3 regions of the Streptosporangium sp. NPDC002524 genome follow, and region 3 is predicted to be linked to each of the others. Evidence: riboswitches for the same ligand, from Rfam matches in the RefSeq annotation. Region 3 holds a riboswitch; each other region holds the start of a gene.
The links. Region 3 has a riboswitch for cobalamin ahead of cobN (cobaltochelatase subunit CobN). Riboswitches for the same ligand answer to the same signal wherever they lie in the genome.
Positions count from the first base shown of each region.

Region 1: linked by a shared signal. The riboswitch ahead of metE (5-methyltetrahydropteroyltriglutamate--homocysteine S-methyltransferase) and the one ahead of cobN (cobaltochelatase subunit CobN) in region 3 are both predicted to bind cobalamin.
Region 2: linked by a shared signal. The riboswitch ahead of ABT053_RS06170 (CbtB domain-containing protein) and the one ahead of cobN (cobaltochelatase subunit CobN) in region 3 are both predicted to bind cobalamin.

Region 1 covers NZ_JBEOWK010000032.1:51,657-56,551, reverse strand. Annotated here, with positions in the region: gene ABT053_RS37675 (hypothetical protein) at 1-240, opposite strand, end outside; gene ABT053_RS37670 (helix-turn-helix domain-containing protein) at 428-1,675, shown strand; cobalamin riboswitch at 1,911-2,123, shown strand; gene metE (5-methyltetrahydropteroyltriglutamate--homocysteine S-methyltransferase) at 2,234-4,459, shown strand.
Region 2 covers NZ_JBEOWK010000003.1:273,000-277,894, forward strand. Annotated here, with positions in the region: gene ABT053_RS06160 (histidine phosphatase family protein) at 1-301, opposite strand, end outside; gene ABT053_RS06165 (CbtA family protein) at 298-1,041, opposite strand; gene ABT053_RS06170 (CbtB domain-containing protein) at 1,049-1,243, opposite strand; adenosylcobalamin (AdoCbl) riboswitch at 1,261-1,394, opposite strand; gene dop (depupylase/deamidase Dop) at 1,682-3,199, opposite strand; gene ABT053_RS06180 (acyltransferase family protein) at 3,287-4,444, opposite strand; gene arc (proteasome ATPase) at 4,642-4,895, opposite strand, start outside.
Region 3 covers NZ_JBEOWK010000035.1:39,224-44,118, forward strand. Annotated here, with positions in the region: gene cobN (cobaltochelatase subunit CobN) at 1-3,056, opposite strand, end outside; cobalamin riboswitch at 3,193-3,365, opposite strand; gene ABT053_RS38750 (ferredoxin-like domain-containing protein) at 3,412-4,895, shown strand, end outside.

The DNA.
Region 1 (4,895 bases), on a different contig from region 3:
CCAGCCCTGCGGACCTTTCACGGTCAGCTCGGGCGGGTGTCGCTCCATCCACGACCGAAGCGGCGGCTGGTCGGGCCAGGCGGCCTCACTGTTGGCGAACAACCCTAGGCTGATCGTGTGATGGCGGTGGGCACGGATTCCCTGCTCGGTGAGAAGTCGCTGAACGACGGCCAGCGCCTTGTCGTGGCTCTCCACCGTCGCCTCGTCAACGGCGGGCGGGACGGCTCTACAGTTGTCCATGGGTCGCACCTCCAGTGTGCGATCAAGGACCCGCCGAACGAGTGGTGTCGTTCTGGCGGGTCCGCCATTTATGCGTTGCGCCAATCTCCGGTTCTGTTGTGCAGCCACTTGGAAGCATGTGTGATTGGTATCTCTCCGAACGAGGGGTTGCCTGAGCGAGGCAACGTGGCAACAGGAAGAGGCAACGATGAGCTTCGGGGAACAATTGCGCCGGTACCGCCAGCAACGGAAGATTTCGCTATCCGGCCTTCACGCCGTGACCTACTTTTCCAAGAGCTATCTCAGCCGCGTTGAACAGGGAAAACGCAACCCGGAACGGGTATTGGCCGAACTCGCCGACGATGCCCTTGGGGCAGGGGGGAAGCTCGTCGAAGCATGGGTGAACCAATATGGAAGCCCGTTGCCTATGCTGGAGACGAGCACAGGAGGTAGGGCAACGAAGCGACGCATGTTCATCAAGAGCGCGGCGATTGCTGCGGGAGTCGGGCTGACCGATGGAGTCGGACAGCCGGACCAGAGCGCGGCAGCGGTTGCGCGCCTGCGTGATGCCCTCATTCCCAACGAGCCCACCTCGGGACCTGTCCTCACGCATGCGTCGTTCGCCCGTGCCGTCACCCGTGCCCGGCGAGACTTCACCGCCGCCCGTTACGCCGATCTCGCTGGTGATCTCGCCGAGCTGATCCCTGTTGCCCGCGACGCGTCCGCCCCGGCTGATCTCGCCACAGCCGCACAGGTCTACCACCTGACGACCCGCACGCTGATCAAGCTGAGCGCCTCACCGTACGCGTGGGTGTCCGCCCATCAGGGCGAGCGGGCCGCGCACGCCAGCGGTGATCTCCAGGCCATAGGGGAAGCACGTCGAGACCTGGCCAGTCTTTTCCACCGGGCGATGGACTACGGCAAGGCCCGTGACATCACCGTGAGCACGGCGGAACTACTGCGCCCGCAACTGCCTTCCGCCTCTGCCTCTGCTTGGGGGTCGTACGGGGCGCTGATGTCTACCGGCGCCATCGCTGCAGCTCGGTTGGAAGACCGTGACAACGCCCTTGGCATGCTGGAAGAAGCCGAAGAGGCCGCACGACACGCGCCCAAGCTCGTGCTCAGCGCGGGCCATGTGGCCACCTACAAGATCGGTGTGTCCATCGTTCTTGGAGACGCCGGAACAGCCATCGAGCATGCCAGGGACATCGTTCCGGAAGAGATCCCGACCCTGGAACGTCGAGCCAGCTATTACACGGGCATCGCCGAGGCTTACACGCTCTGGGGGAAGACCGATCGCGCCGTGCGTGCGCTCCTGGTCGCCGAGAAGATCGCCCCTTCCGAGGTACGGCGGACCGGCCCCCGGCAGGTGATCACCGATCTGCTTCACCGGGACCGCCACGGCAAGCTCTCCGGTCTGCATGCTCTGGCGCGTCGCTCCGGTGTGACTTTGTGATCATTTTCTGAGTGACGAACTGGGTGGCACTTGAATAGCCGAACAGACCTATCAAGTCCGTACGATTCATTCGTCAGTCCCCCATGATCTTTATGAAGATGTCCGCTCCTTAGCGATCTGACGAGCGGTGGCGTTGCCGTGCCGGATCGGTCCAGAAGGGGGCGCCGTGTCGGTGGCTGCTTCCTGCGTAGCGTCGCTCGGACAGGGTGATCGTGATCTCTTCGGCAGGGCGGGTTATGCTCGTGGCGCGGTTGGTTCTCCCGGCACCGTTGCGGTGTTGGGAGTCGTAAGAGGGAACCCGGTGTGATTCCGGGGCTGCCCCGCAGCGGTGAGTGGGAACGAACGCCGTCATCGGCACTGGGTGTGTGTGCATCTGGGAAGCGACGGTCAGTAGGGGTTGTGTGTGATGCCCGCGAGTCCGAAGACCTGCCAGCCGCTCGTGCGCCGTCCGGTGTGCGGTGATCCGTGGCCTCGTGGGAGGGCCTGGGATGTGTTTTTCCCGTGGGTTCCTTCCGTGTGGCTGTGGGTCGGCATGGCATGAGCCGAGGGAAGGACGCCATGAGTCAGATCACCACGACCGTTTTGGGGTACCCGCGTATCGGGGGCCGTCGCGAGTTGAAGCGGGCGACGGAGGATTACTGGGCCGGGCGGGTCGACGCCGCCGGCTTGCAGGAGACGGCCGCCGGGTTGCGGCAAGGGGTGTGGCGGGAGTTGTCGGGGGCGGGGTTGGATGCGGTGCCGTCCAACACGTTCTCGTTGTATGACCACGTGCTGGACGCGATCGCGCTGGTGGGTGCGGTGCCCGAGCGGTTCGCCGGGGCCGCGGACCCGTACTTCGCGATGGCCCGGGGCGCCGAGGGGGTCGCGCCGCTGGAGATGACCAAGTGGTTCGACACCAACTACCACTACCTGGTTCCCGAGCTGGGCCCCGAGACCCGCTTCCGGCTCGACTGGAGCAAGCCGCTGGCCGAGCACGCCGAGGCGCGGCGGCTGGGGGTCGAGACCCGGCCGGTGCTGGTCGGGCCGCTGTCGTTCCTGCTGCTGGCCAAGTCCACCGAGCCGGGCTTCGAGCCGCTGCGGCTGCTGGACGGCCTGCTGGAGACGTACGCCGAGCTGCTGGAACGGCTCGCCGCGGCGGGGGTGGCCGAGGTGCAGCTGGACGAGCCGGTGCTCGCCGCCGACCGTACGGACGAGGAGCTGGCCGCGCTGCGCCGGGCCTACGTGCGGCTGGGTGAGCTGAGCAGCCGCCCCCGGCTGATGGTGGCCACCTACTTCGGCGAGATCGGGCCCGCGCTGGAGATCCTGGCCCGCAGCCCGGTCGAGGCCGTCGGCCTGGACTTCGTCTCGGCGCCCGGCAACCTGGAGGCGCTGGCCGCCGCCGGGGGGCTGCCCGGCAAGACCCTCGTCGCCGGGGTCGTCGACGGCCGCAACGTCTGGCGTACCGACACCGCGAAGGCGCTGGCGACCTGCGCCGCGCTGCTCGGCCTGAGCGACCGGCTGGTGGTGAGCACCTCCTGCTCGCTGCTGCACGTCCCGCTCGACCTGGACGCCGAGACCTCGCTGGACCCGCGGCTGCGCGAGCGGCTCGCCTTCGCCAGGCAGAAGGTCGACGAGGTCGTACGGATCGGCAGGGCGCTGAACGGCGAGGAGGTCGTCGCGGGGGAGCGGAGCGTCGAGCGGTTCCTCAACCCCCGGGTGCGAGCCCGGCTGGACGCCCTGGGCGAGGGCACCCCGCGCGCCCCGCACGCCGAGCGGCTCGCCGTGCAGAACGCCGACCTGGGCCTGCCGCCGCTGGCCACCACCACCATCGGCTCCTTCCCGCAGACCGGCGAGGTGCGCCAGGCCCGCGCCGCCGTGCGCTCGGGCGAGATCGACAGGGCCGGGTACGAGCGCAGGATGGAGGCCGAGATCGACCGCGTCATCGCGCTCCAGGAGGAGATCGGCCTGGACGTGCTGGTGCACGGGGAGCCCGAGCGCAACGACATGGTCCAGTACTTCGCCGAGATGCTGGAGGGCTACGCCGCCACCGAGCACGGCTGGGTGCAGTCGTACGGCAGCCGCTACGTCCGCCCGCCGATCCTGTTCGGCGACGTCTCCCGTCCCGAGCCGATGACGGTGCGCTGGGCCTCCTACGCGCAGTCGCGGACGAAGAAGCCGGTCAAGGGCATGCTCACCGGCCCGGTGACCATGCTGGCCTGGTCCTTCGTCCGCGACGACCAGCCGCTGGGCGAGACCGCCAGGCAGGTGGCGCTGGCGCTGCGCGACGAGACCCGCGATCTGGAGGCGGCGGGCATCAGGATCATCCAGGTCGACGAGCCCGCGCTGCGCGAGCTGCTGCCGCCGCGGCGGGCCGACCGCGAGGCCTACCTGGAGTGGGCGGTCGCGGCGTTCCGGCTCGCCACCAGCGGGGTGGCCGACAGCACGCAGATCCACACCCACATGTGCTACTCGGAGTTCGGGGAGATCATCGGCGCGATCGGCGACCTGGACGCCGACGTGACCAGCGTCGAGGCGGCCCGTTCCCGGATGGAGCTCCTGGACGACCTGCGCGACTTCGGCTACACGCGCGGCATCGGGCCCGGGGTGTGGGACATCCACTCGCCCAGGGTGCCCTCGACCGGGGAGATCGAGACAGCTCTGCGTACGGCCGCGGCCACGGTGGATCCGGCCCTGCTCTGGGTCAATCCCGACTGCGGCCTGAAGACCCGCGGTTACCCGGAGACGGAGGCCAGCCTCAGGAACATGGTCCAGGCGGCTCTGCGCGTCCGCGCGGAAACGGTCTAGACGAGCAGGTCCTGGAGCTGGGAGCGAGTACGGCTGCGCCGGCGACGGGATGAGCCAGCTCGCCGGGCGCGTGGGTGACGAGCCGGACCTCACCCATCCGGGCCGGACCTCGCCCATCTGGGCCGGACCTCGCCCATCCGGGTCGCGCGTCGCGGGCGGACCGGCCCGCGACGCCGGGACGACGGCGACGAGGGGGGTCGAGGATCGGTGCGTGACGAGGGGTGTTGAGGATCGGTGCGTGACGAAGGGTGTCGAGGTTCGATGTGTGACGAACGACCTCGACACCCTCCGATCGCGCCGTACGTCGGAATCGGTGACCGGCTCGGCGCCGCGGGACGCTTCGCCGTGCCCCGTGCCCCGTGCCCCGTGACCGGTAGCGCGGTGGGCCGGAGGGCGATGAGCCGAGATCCTCCCGCACCCCGCCGTCCGTGAGCGG
Region 2 (4,895 bases), on a different contig from region 3:
GCGCCTCGGGTTCGGCGGCCTCGACCTCGCCGAGGGTCATCCCGCTCCAGCGGCCGTAGTCGCAGTCGGCCAGCAGCGGGTCGTGCTCGGCCCGCAGGCCGAGCGCCGCCGCGGTCTGGACGCAGCGCAGCTCGGGAGGGCAGGCCGCGGGCCCCGGGCCGAGGTCCCCCGCCATCTCCCCGGCCCGGCGCAGGCCGCGTTCGTCGAGTGGTTCGTCACCCGGGAACGCGGCCCGTACCGTCGCCGAGGTGGAGGCGTGGCAGACCAGGAGCAGGCGGGTGACCCCCGAGGGGGTCGTCACACCGGGCCGCGCCTGCGGGCGGCGAAGGCGAACAGCGCGCCGACACCGGCCCAGAAGACCACCTGGGTCCCTATGGAGGCGACCCTGAAGTCCCACAGGAGGTCGGCGGGGAAGCCCTGGGGCACCTCCGAGATCTCCGGCAGGAGGATCCAGGCCGCGACGACGGGGACCAGGAAGGTGGCGCCCGCCGACAGCCAGCGCACCCACGGTTCGCTCCGCGAGGCGTAGCGGTAGGCGGCGACGGCCGCGGCGACGGCGAGGATCCCGATGACCACCGCGACCAGGTAGAGCACGGTTCGCTGGTTGATGGTCTCCGGATCGCCGACGGCCGGAGGGTTGGCGGGATACTTCACGAAGGGGATGAGGACGACGGAGGTGAACGCGGCGGCGGCGAGCGTGACCGCGAGCACCGGTTCCGAGCGGGGTCCCGCCCGGCCTCGTACGGCCGCGTAGACGAGGGAGAACAGGCCCCCGATCGCCAGGCCGTACAGGCCGAGGGCGAGGAAGAGCCCGAAGCGCTGCCCGTCCCTGCTGACCAGCGCCTCCTCCTCGTCGTGGGAGTGGGCGGCGGTCCCGGTGTCGTCGTGTGTCCCGGCCGGGGCGGCGGCCGCGGCGGCCGCCTCCTCCAGCGCGATGGCCTGGTCGATGCGCGGTTCGCCGACGGTGTAGGCGAAGACGGCCGCGAGCAGCCCTGCGAGCAGTCCGACGACGAGACCCCGGACGATGAGTTTGGTGATCACCTGTGGCTCAGTGGCACGGTACGCCGAGCAGGTGACGCCCGTCGTGCATGAGTTCGTGCAGGTAGTTTCCCGCCTGGGAGATCGCTCCCTGGTCGAAGGTGACCAGGTAGGCGAGGAGCAGCAGCACCGGTACGGCGAGCAGCCAGCGGGTGAGCGAGGGCCATGGGATGGGCTGAACGTGCGGTGCCGAGATCTGGCTCACGGCCACCTCCTCCGGGATTTACGCGTCCCTTTTCGTAGGTCGGTGGCGGCCGAGTGTGACCTGGCTTCCGGCTCCGGGGAGCCGGTTACAGTGGCGCGACCGCACCGGAATCTCACCGGATTTCCCTCGCACCGCCACAAAACACCCGGAACGTATCCCGGTTCTCCGTCCCCCGTCAATCCAGGTGTCCGGTTTGCCGGGATCCGGCCCGCAAGGGATCCGGCCCGCAAGAGGCCCGGCCACCAAGGGATCCGGCCCGCAAGGGGTCCGGACGTCCGGACACCAAGAGGTCCGGGCGGCAAGGGATCCAGCCGGAAAGGGGTCAGGGCAGCGAAGGGTCCGGGCACGCCGAGGGGGGAGGTGGTCCGGGCCGGACCGCCTCCCCCCTCTCAGGACCTCTCAGGACCCCTCAGGCGCCTCTCGGGACCTCCCGGCGGCTCACTGCTCGCCGGTCAGCGCCGTCACCAGCTCCGCGGCGGTACGGCAGCGGTCGAACAGCTCCCCCACGTGGGCCTTGGTGCCGCGCAGCGGCTCAAGGGTGGGGACGCGCTGCAGCGACTCGCGGCCGGGGATGTCGAAGATGACCGAGTCCCAGGAGGCCGCGGCCACCGACTCGCTGTACTGGCTCAGGCATCGGCCGCGGAAGTAGGCCCGGGTGTCGTTGGGCGGCACCTCGACGGCCCGCTGGACCTCTTCCTCGGTGACCAGGCGCTGCATGCGGCCCCGGGCGACCAGGCGGTTGTAGAGCCCCCGGTCGGGCCGGATGTCGGAGTACTGGAGATCGACGAGCTGCAGGCGCGGGTGCGACCAGGGCAGGCCGTCACGCGTGCGGTAGCCCTCCAGGAGCTCCAGCTTGGCCACCCAGTCGAGCTCCCTGGACAGCTGCATCGGGTCCTCCGCCAGGCGGGTGAGGACCGACTCCCAGCGCTCCAGGATGTCCTTGGTGGGCTCGTCCAGGCCGTTGGCGCTGCGCTCCTCGGCGTACTTGCGGGCGAGCTCCAGATACTCCATCTGCAGCTGCACCGCCGTCAGCTTGCGGCCGTCGCGCATGGAGATCTCGTACTTGAGCGTGGGGTCGTGCGAGACCGCGCGCAGGGCCTGGACGGGGTTGTCCACGGCGAGGTCGCGGGTGAAGTAGTTGTCCTCGATCATGGCCAGGACGAGCGCGGTCGATCCCAGCTTCAGGTAGGTCGAGATCTCCGACATGTTGGCGTCGCCGATGATGACGTGCAGGCGGCGGTATTTCTCCGGGTCGGCGTGGGGCTCGTCCCGGGTGTTGATGATCGGCCGCTTGAGCGTCGTCTCCAGGCCCACCTCGACCTCGAAGAAGTCGGCCCGCTGGCTGATCTGGAAGCCCTCGCCCCGGGAGTCCTGGCCGATGCCGACCTTGCCCGCGCCGGTGACGACCTGCCGGGAGACGAAGAACGGCGTCAGGTGCCTGACGATGTCGGCGAACGAGGTGGCCCGGCGCATGAGGTAGTTCTCATGGCAGCCGTAGGAGGCGCCCTTGTTGTCGGTGTTGTTCTTGTAGAGCTGGATCGGGGCGTTGGCCGGCATCGCCGAGGCGCGGACCGCCGCGTCGTGCATCACCCGCTCGCCCGCCTTGTCCCAGATCACCGCCGCCCGGGGATTGGTGCACTCGGGCGTGGAGTATTCGGGGTGGGCGTGGTCGACGTACAGCCTGGCCCCGTTGGTGAGGATCACGTTCGCCAGGCCGAGGTCCTCGTCGGTCAGCTGGCTCTGGTCGGCCACCTCCCGCGCGAGGTCGAACCCCCGTGCGTCCCGCAGCGGGTTCTCCTCCTCGAAGTCCCATCGCGCGCGCCGCGCCCTGGCGGCCGAGGCCGCCAGATAGGCGTTCACGACCTGAGAGGAGGTCACCATCGCGTTGGCCCCCGGCTGTCCGGGCACGGAGATGCCGTATTCGGTCTCGATGCCCATCACCCGCCGTACCGTCATGCGCACCCTCTGTTCGTCAGGGACTGATTCTCTCCGTGGTATCTATTCCCGACCCTAGACCCTTCACTATGCCCGGTGGTCGGACAGTTATGGCACCGAAGCCTTTTCGCCCGTTGCGAGGGGGATCGAGGAGAGCGCGGGGAGCTGTGACGGGGACGGGGATGCGGCCTTTCTGCGCCTCCTGGACTTGACGAACTCCTGAAGCGGGCGCTCGGCCACCCGGTACACCACGTACGAGAACGCCATCGCGGCCAGCAGGGTGACCAGCGCGGTCAGCGGGGGCGGCAGCGTGTCCCGCAGGGCGGGGACGATCAGGACGGCGGCCGGGGTGTGGAAGAGGTAGAGCGGGTAGGTGAGCGCGCCCAGGACGACCAGGCCGCGCCAGCGCAGCCACCCCAGCCAGCCGAGCGCCACCATCGCCATGAGCACGTAGAAGCCGACCACGGTGGCGACCACGGCCCACTCGGGCACGGGCATCGCGGCGTAGCCGACGTTCTCGATCCGCCCGGCCACCCGGTCGAGCGCCGCGCTGACGGCGAGGCCGCCGCTGATCCCGGCCAGGCACCACAGGACGAGCCTGGGGCCGAACTTCGTCATCAGGAAGAACGCCATGCCGCCGACGAAGTACGCCGCGTACTTGGGCATGACCACCAGGTCGACCCAGGCCTCCTCGCTCCCGGCGAAGTACCCGGCCGCCAGCAGCCAGACGCCCATGAAGGCCAGGCAGCGGTTGAGCGTCACCCCGGCGATCACCAGGATCGAGATCAGCACGTAGAAGCGGAGCTCCACCCAGAGCGACCAGTAGACGCCGTTGGCGTCGTAGACGCCGAGGGCCCGCTGGAGCATCGTGAGGTTGATCCCGTACTCGCCGAGGCTGAGCTTGGGGTCCAGGGCCGTGGCGGCGGTGAGCCCGTAGACGGCGGCGGTGACGGCCACGCTGACCCAGTAGGCGGGATAGAGCCGCACCAGCCGGGAGAGGGCGAACGCCCCCAGGCCGCGTCCCCAGATGCTCATCAGGATCACGAAGCCGCTGATCATGAAGAACAGCTCGACGCCGAGGATGCCGAGCCCGGAGAGGGTGGAGATCGCCGGGAACAGCTCCGCCGGGCGGTCGCCCCACACCGAGGCGAAGGCGATGAAGTAGTGGAAGGCGAGCACCGCGATGGCGGCGAGGAAGCGCAGGAGGTCGAGCTCGGCGAGGCGGCCGCTTCCCCGAAGCGCCTCGCGGGAGCCCGCGCCGTTCACCGGGCGGCCGGACCGGAATGTTCACGCACGCCACTTGGACGGCGTCTCGATCACCTGGGTTCCCTGTGACCGCTGTCCATTTCTGTCCACTTCTGGGGCGGACGTGAAAGGAGATATGGATTAATGCGACAAAGGGATTAAAAAGGCCAGCGGCGCGGCCCCCGCGATGGGGAGCCGCGCCGCCGGTGACGCGTGTTCTACAGGTACTGGCCGGTGTTGGCCACCGTGTCGATGGAGCGTCCGGCCTCGGTGCCCTGCTTGCCCGTCACGAGGGTGCGGATGTAGACGATCCGCTCGCCCTTCTTGCCGGAGATGCGGGCCCAGTCGTCGGGGTTGGTGGTGTTGGGCAGGTCCTCGTTCTCGGAGAACTCGTCCACGCAGGCCGCCAGCAGGTGCTGGATCCGCAGGCCCTTCTGGCCGGTCTCCAGGAACTGCTTGATCGCCATCTTCT
Region 3 (4,895 bases):
AGCTCCTCGGGCTCCTCCAGCCCGGCCGCGAGCCGTACGGCGTCGTCCAGCATCGCCACGACGTGCGGGAAGGCGTCGCGGAAGAAGCCGCTGATCCTGACGGTGACGTCCACGCGCGGGCGGCCCAGCTCGGCGGCGGGGATGGGCTCCAGGCCGGTGACGCGGCGCGAGGCCTCGTCCCAGACCGGCCGCACGCCGAGCAGCGCCAGCACCTCGGCGACGTCGTCCCCCGCGGTACGCATGGCGCTGGTCCCCCAGACCGACAGGCCGACCGAGCGCGGCCAGTCACCGGTGTCGGCGCGGTAGCGTTCCAGCAGGGAGTCGGCCATCGCCTGGCCCGTCTCCCACGCCAGCCTGCTCGGCACGGCCTTGGGGTCGACCGAGTAGAAGTTGCGGCCGGTGGGGAGCACGTTGATCAGCCCGCGCAGCGGCGACCCGCTCGGCCCCGCCGGGACGTAACCGCCGTCGAGGGCGTGCAGGATCGCGTCGATCTCGTCGGTGGTACGCGCCAGCCGGGGCACGACCTCGACGGCGGCGAACCGCAGGATCCGCTCCACCGTCCCGAGATCCGCGCCGGGTGCGCCGGTCGATCCCCTCGCGTCGCCCGTGCCGGGGGCGCCTTCCGGATCGGCCGAAACGATCGTGCCGGGGGCGCCGCCCTCAGCCATCACGCCGGTCGCGCCTGCCACGTTGTCGGCCCCGCCGCCCTCAGCCGTCACGCCGGTCGAGCCGGTCGTGTCGTTCGAGCCGTTCGAGTCGGCCGGAGCGGCCAGGGCGGCCGGAGCGACCGGAGCGGCTGGGGAAGCCGCGTGGCCCAGGATCTCGGCGGTCACCTCGCCCGCCGCCGACGGGTCCCAGCCACGCCGCTCCATGGCCTCGACCAGGGCGCGGGCCAGGGTCTCGGCCTCGTCGACGCCGACCCGTCCCGCGCTGCCGTCCTCGGCCAGGCCGAGGGCCTCGCGCAGCCCGACGAGCGCCTCGCTGCCCGCCCACATCTGCCGGGCGCGCAGCATGGCCAGCACCAGGTCAACGCGCGGCTGCCCCTCGGGGGCGGCCCCCAGCACGTGCAGGCCGTCGCGGATCTGGACGTCCTTGACCTCGCACAGCCAGCCGTCGATGTGCAGCAGGAAGTCGTCGAACTCGGCGTCGTGCGGGCGGTCGGCGATGCCGAGGTCGTGGTCGAGCCTGGCGGCCTGGATGAGCGTCCAGATCTGGGCGCGGATCGCGGGCAGCTTGGCCGGGTCCATCGCCGCGATGGAGGCGTGCTCGTCGAGGAGCTGCTCCAGCCTGGCCATGTCCCCGTAGCTGTCGGCGCGGGCCATCGGGGGCACGAGGTGGTCGACCAGGGTGGCGTGCGCGCGACGCTTGGCCTGGGTCCCCTCACCGGGGTCGTTGACGAGGAACGGGTAGATCAGCGGCAGGTCGCCGAGCGCGGCGTCCGGGCCGCAGGAGGCCGACAAGCCCGCCGACTTGCCGGGCAGCCACTCCAGGTTGCCGTGCTTGCCCACGTGGACCATCGCGTGCGCGCCGAAGCCGTCGGCCAGCCAGCGGTAGGCGGCCAGGTAGTGGTGGCTGGGCGGCAGGTCGGGGTCGTGGTAGATCGCGATGGGGTTCTCGCCGAAACCGCGCGGCGGCTGCACCATGACCACCACGTTGCCCGAGCGCAGCGCGGCCAGCACGATCTCGCCCTCCGGGTCGCGCGACCTGTCCACGAACAGCTCGCCGGGCGCCGGGCCCCAGTGCTCCTCCATCCGGGCGCGCAGGTCCGAGGGGAGGGTGGCGTACCACTCGGCGTACCGGCCCGCCGCGATGCGCACCGGGTTCCCGGCGAGCTGCTCCTCGGTGAGCCAGTCCTGGTCCTGCCCGCCCGCGGCGATCAGCGCGTGGATGAGCGCGTCGCCGTCCTGCCCGGTCACCCCGGGCAGCTCGTCCTCGGCGCCGATGTCGTACCCGCGCTCGCGCAGCGCGGCCAGCAGCCGCACCAGGCTGGCCGGGGTGTCCAGGCCGACGGCGTTGCCGATGCGGGCATGCTTGGTGGGGTACGCCGACAGCATCAGCACCAGCCGCCGCTCGGCGGGCGGGATGTGCCGCAGCGCGGCGTGCCGCACCGCGATACCCGCCACCCGCGAGGCCCGCTCGGGGTCGGCCACGTAGACGGTCAGCCCGTCCTCGTCGATCTCCTTGAAGGAGAACGGCACCGTGATGATCCGCCCGTCGAACTCGGGGATCGCGACCTGGGTGGCGGCGTCCAGCGGGGACAGGCCGTCGTCGTTCTCCGCCCAGGAGGCCCGGCTGCTCGTCAGGCACAGGCCCTGCAGGATCGGCACGTCCAGCTCGGCGAGCGCGCCGACGTCCCAGGCCTCGTCGTCCCCGCCCGCCGACGCGGTCGCCGGACGGGTGCCGCCCGCGGCGAGCACGGTCACCACCAGGGCGTCCACCGTACGCAGGACCTCCACCAGGCCGGGCTCGGCGGTGCGCAGGGAGGCGCAGTACACCGGCAGCGCCCGCGCGCCCGCGTCCTCGATCGCCGAGCAGAGCGCCTCGACGAAGGCCGTGTTGCCGGCCACGTGGTGGGCCCGGTAGTAGAGCACCCCGACGACGGGCCCGTCGTGCCCGTCCTGGTCGCGCGCCTCGCGCTCCAGCGTGCCCCACGTGGGGGTGGGCTCGGGCGCGGCGAACCCGTGGCCGGTGAGCAGCAGCGTGTCGGACAGGAAGTGGTGCAGCTCGGTCAGGTTGGCCGGGCCGCCGTGGGCGAGGTACGCGTGCGCCTCGGCGCAGACCCCGCCGGGCACGGTGGACAGCTCCATCAGCTCGGCGTCGGGCGCCTGCTCGCCACCGAGCACGACGACGGGCCGGGGACCGGCGAGCAGGGCGTCCAGCCCCTCCTCCCAGGCGCGGCGCCCGCCCAGCAGGCGTACCACGACCAGGTCGGCGCCCTCCAGCAGCGGCGGGAGGTCGGCTGCGGAGAGCCTGGCGGGGTTGCCGAGCCGGTAGCCGGCGCCGCTCGCGCGGGCGCTCAGCAGGTCGGTGTCGGAGGTCGAGAGCAGGAGGATCACGCGCCACACTCCAGGAGAGGCAGGGCGGTACGGCCCAGGGATGCCACGACGTGGCGGGGGAACGGCGATGTCACGGTGTCGCGGGGGAACGGCGAAGAGCGCACGGAGCTTCCTCCCTCGGGGTCCTCGCCCCGGGTCGTCGTCGGCCGCGACGGCTGGAGTCTCCTGGCTCCCGGATCGGTGCTCACCCCGGCCTTCCCGCCCGTCGTCGGACAGTGGCCCGGGTGGGGTTCGCTCCCCGGTTACAGTGGCGGGACCGCGCCGGAATCACACCGGCTTCCTCCCTTTGCCGTCGCCACCGATGACACTACGGCAGTCCGGTTCGTTGCAAGAAACTGGCGTTAACATCCTTCGAGTGTCCATTGCCGACTTTTCCGGACGATCGCGACTCGACGCGTGCCCCGGGGCGCTCCAGGTCCATGCCGCCGCGGACGGCGGCCTGGCCCGCGTCCGCGTGCCCGGTGGCCGTCTCACCCCTTCCCAGCTGCGCGAACTCGCCGACGCCGCGTCGACGTACGGCAGCGGCGTCATCGAGCTGACCTCCCGCGCGAACGTCCAGGTACGCGGCCTCGGCCCGGCGGATCCGGACGGCGACGCGGGGGGCGGTACGGGGAACAACGCGGAAAATGGCGCGGAGAACGGGTTCGCCGCGCGGATGGCGAGGGCGGGTCTGCTGCCCTCGGCGACGCACGAGCGGATCCGCAACATCCTCGCCTCCCCGCTGACCGGACTGACCGGTCTGGACGGGCCGACCGGACTGACTGAGCCAACCTGGTCTGCCGGATATACCGGGTCTACCGGGTCTACCGGGCTGAGCGCACCGGCCGAACCGGCTGACCCGAACAGGGCGAACGGACCAAGCAGACCGAACGGACCGAACAGGCTGAGCGGATCGAGCGGGCCGAGTGGCGCGGATGCTCCGGACGGCACGAACGTCCCGGGGTATCCGGGCCACCCACGCCGTTCAGGTCATCCGGACGGCGGCGGGATCGTCGACGTCACACCGCTGATCGGCGAGCTGGACCGGCGGCTGTGCGCCCGCCCCGCCCTCGCCGCCCTGCCGGGGCGGTTCATGTTCGCCCTCGACGACGGCCGGGGGGACGTGGCCGGACTGGGCGCGGACGCCGGGATCCTGCCCACGGGGCCGGACGAGGCCGCGCTGATCCTCGCCGGGACCGACACCGGCCTGCGCGTCCCGCTGGACGGCGCCGTGACCGCCCTCCTCACCGCCGCCGAGGCGTTCCTCGACGAGCTGGCCGTCCGGGACGTCACCGCCTGGCGGATCGCCGAACTCCCCGACGGCCCCTCCCTGATCGCCGCCCGGGTGCGAACCGCCCTCGGGCTCCCCGGTACGACGCCCTTCGACCCGGTGAGGCCACGGGTCGTGGCCCTCGGACCGGTCGGCGTCATCGAGAGCACGGGCAGGGCCGGGGACGGGACAGGGGGTGAGACGGGTCCCGGAAACAGCACCGAGGGCGACGCCGGGGACGACATCGAGGACGGCATCAGAGACAGGCTTGGAGACGGGCTTGGAGACGGGCTTGGAGGCAGACCCGAAGACAGGCTCAAAGACGGGCACAAAGACGGGCTCGGCGGCGGGAGCGGGGACGAGAACGGCATCGGCATCGGAGGCGAGGGCGCGCGGGTCGCGCTCGGGGTGGCGATCCCGCTGGGGCGGCTCACCTCCGAGCAGGCACTGCTGCTCGCGGACGCCGCCTCGGGCGGGGAGATCCGGCTCACGCCGTGGCGCGGCGTGGTCCTGCCCGGCCTGGACCGTGCCGAGGTCGCGGGCACGGCCGCCCGCCTGCGGTCCGCCGGGCTGGTCGTCGACCCCGCCTC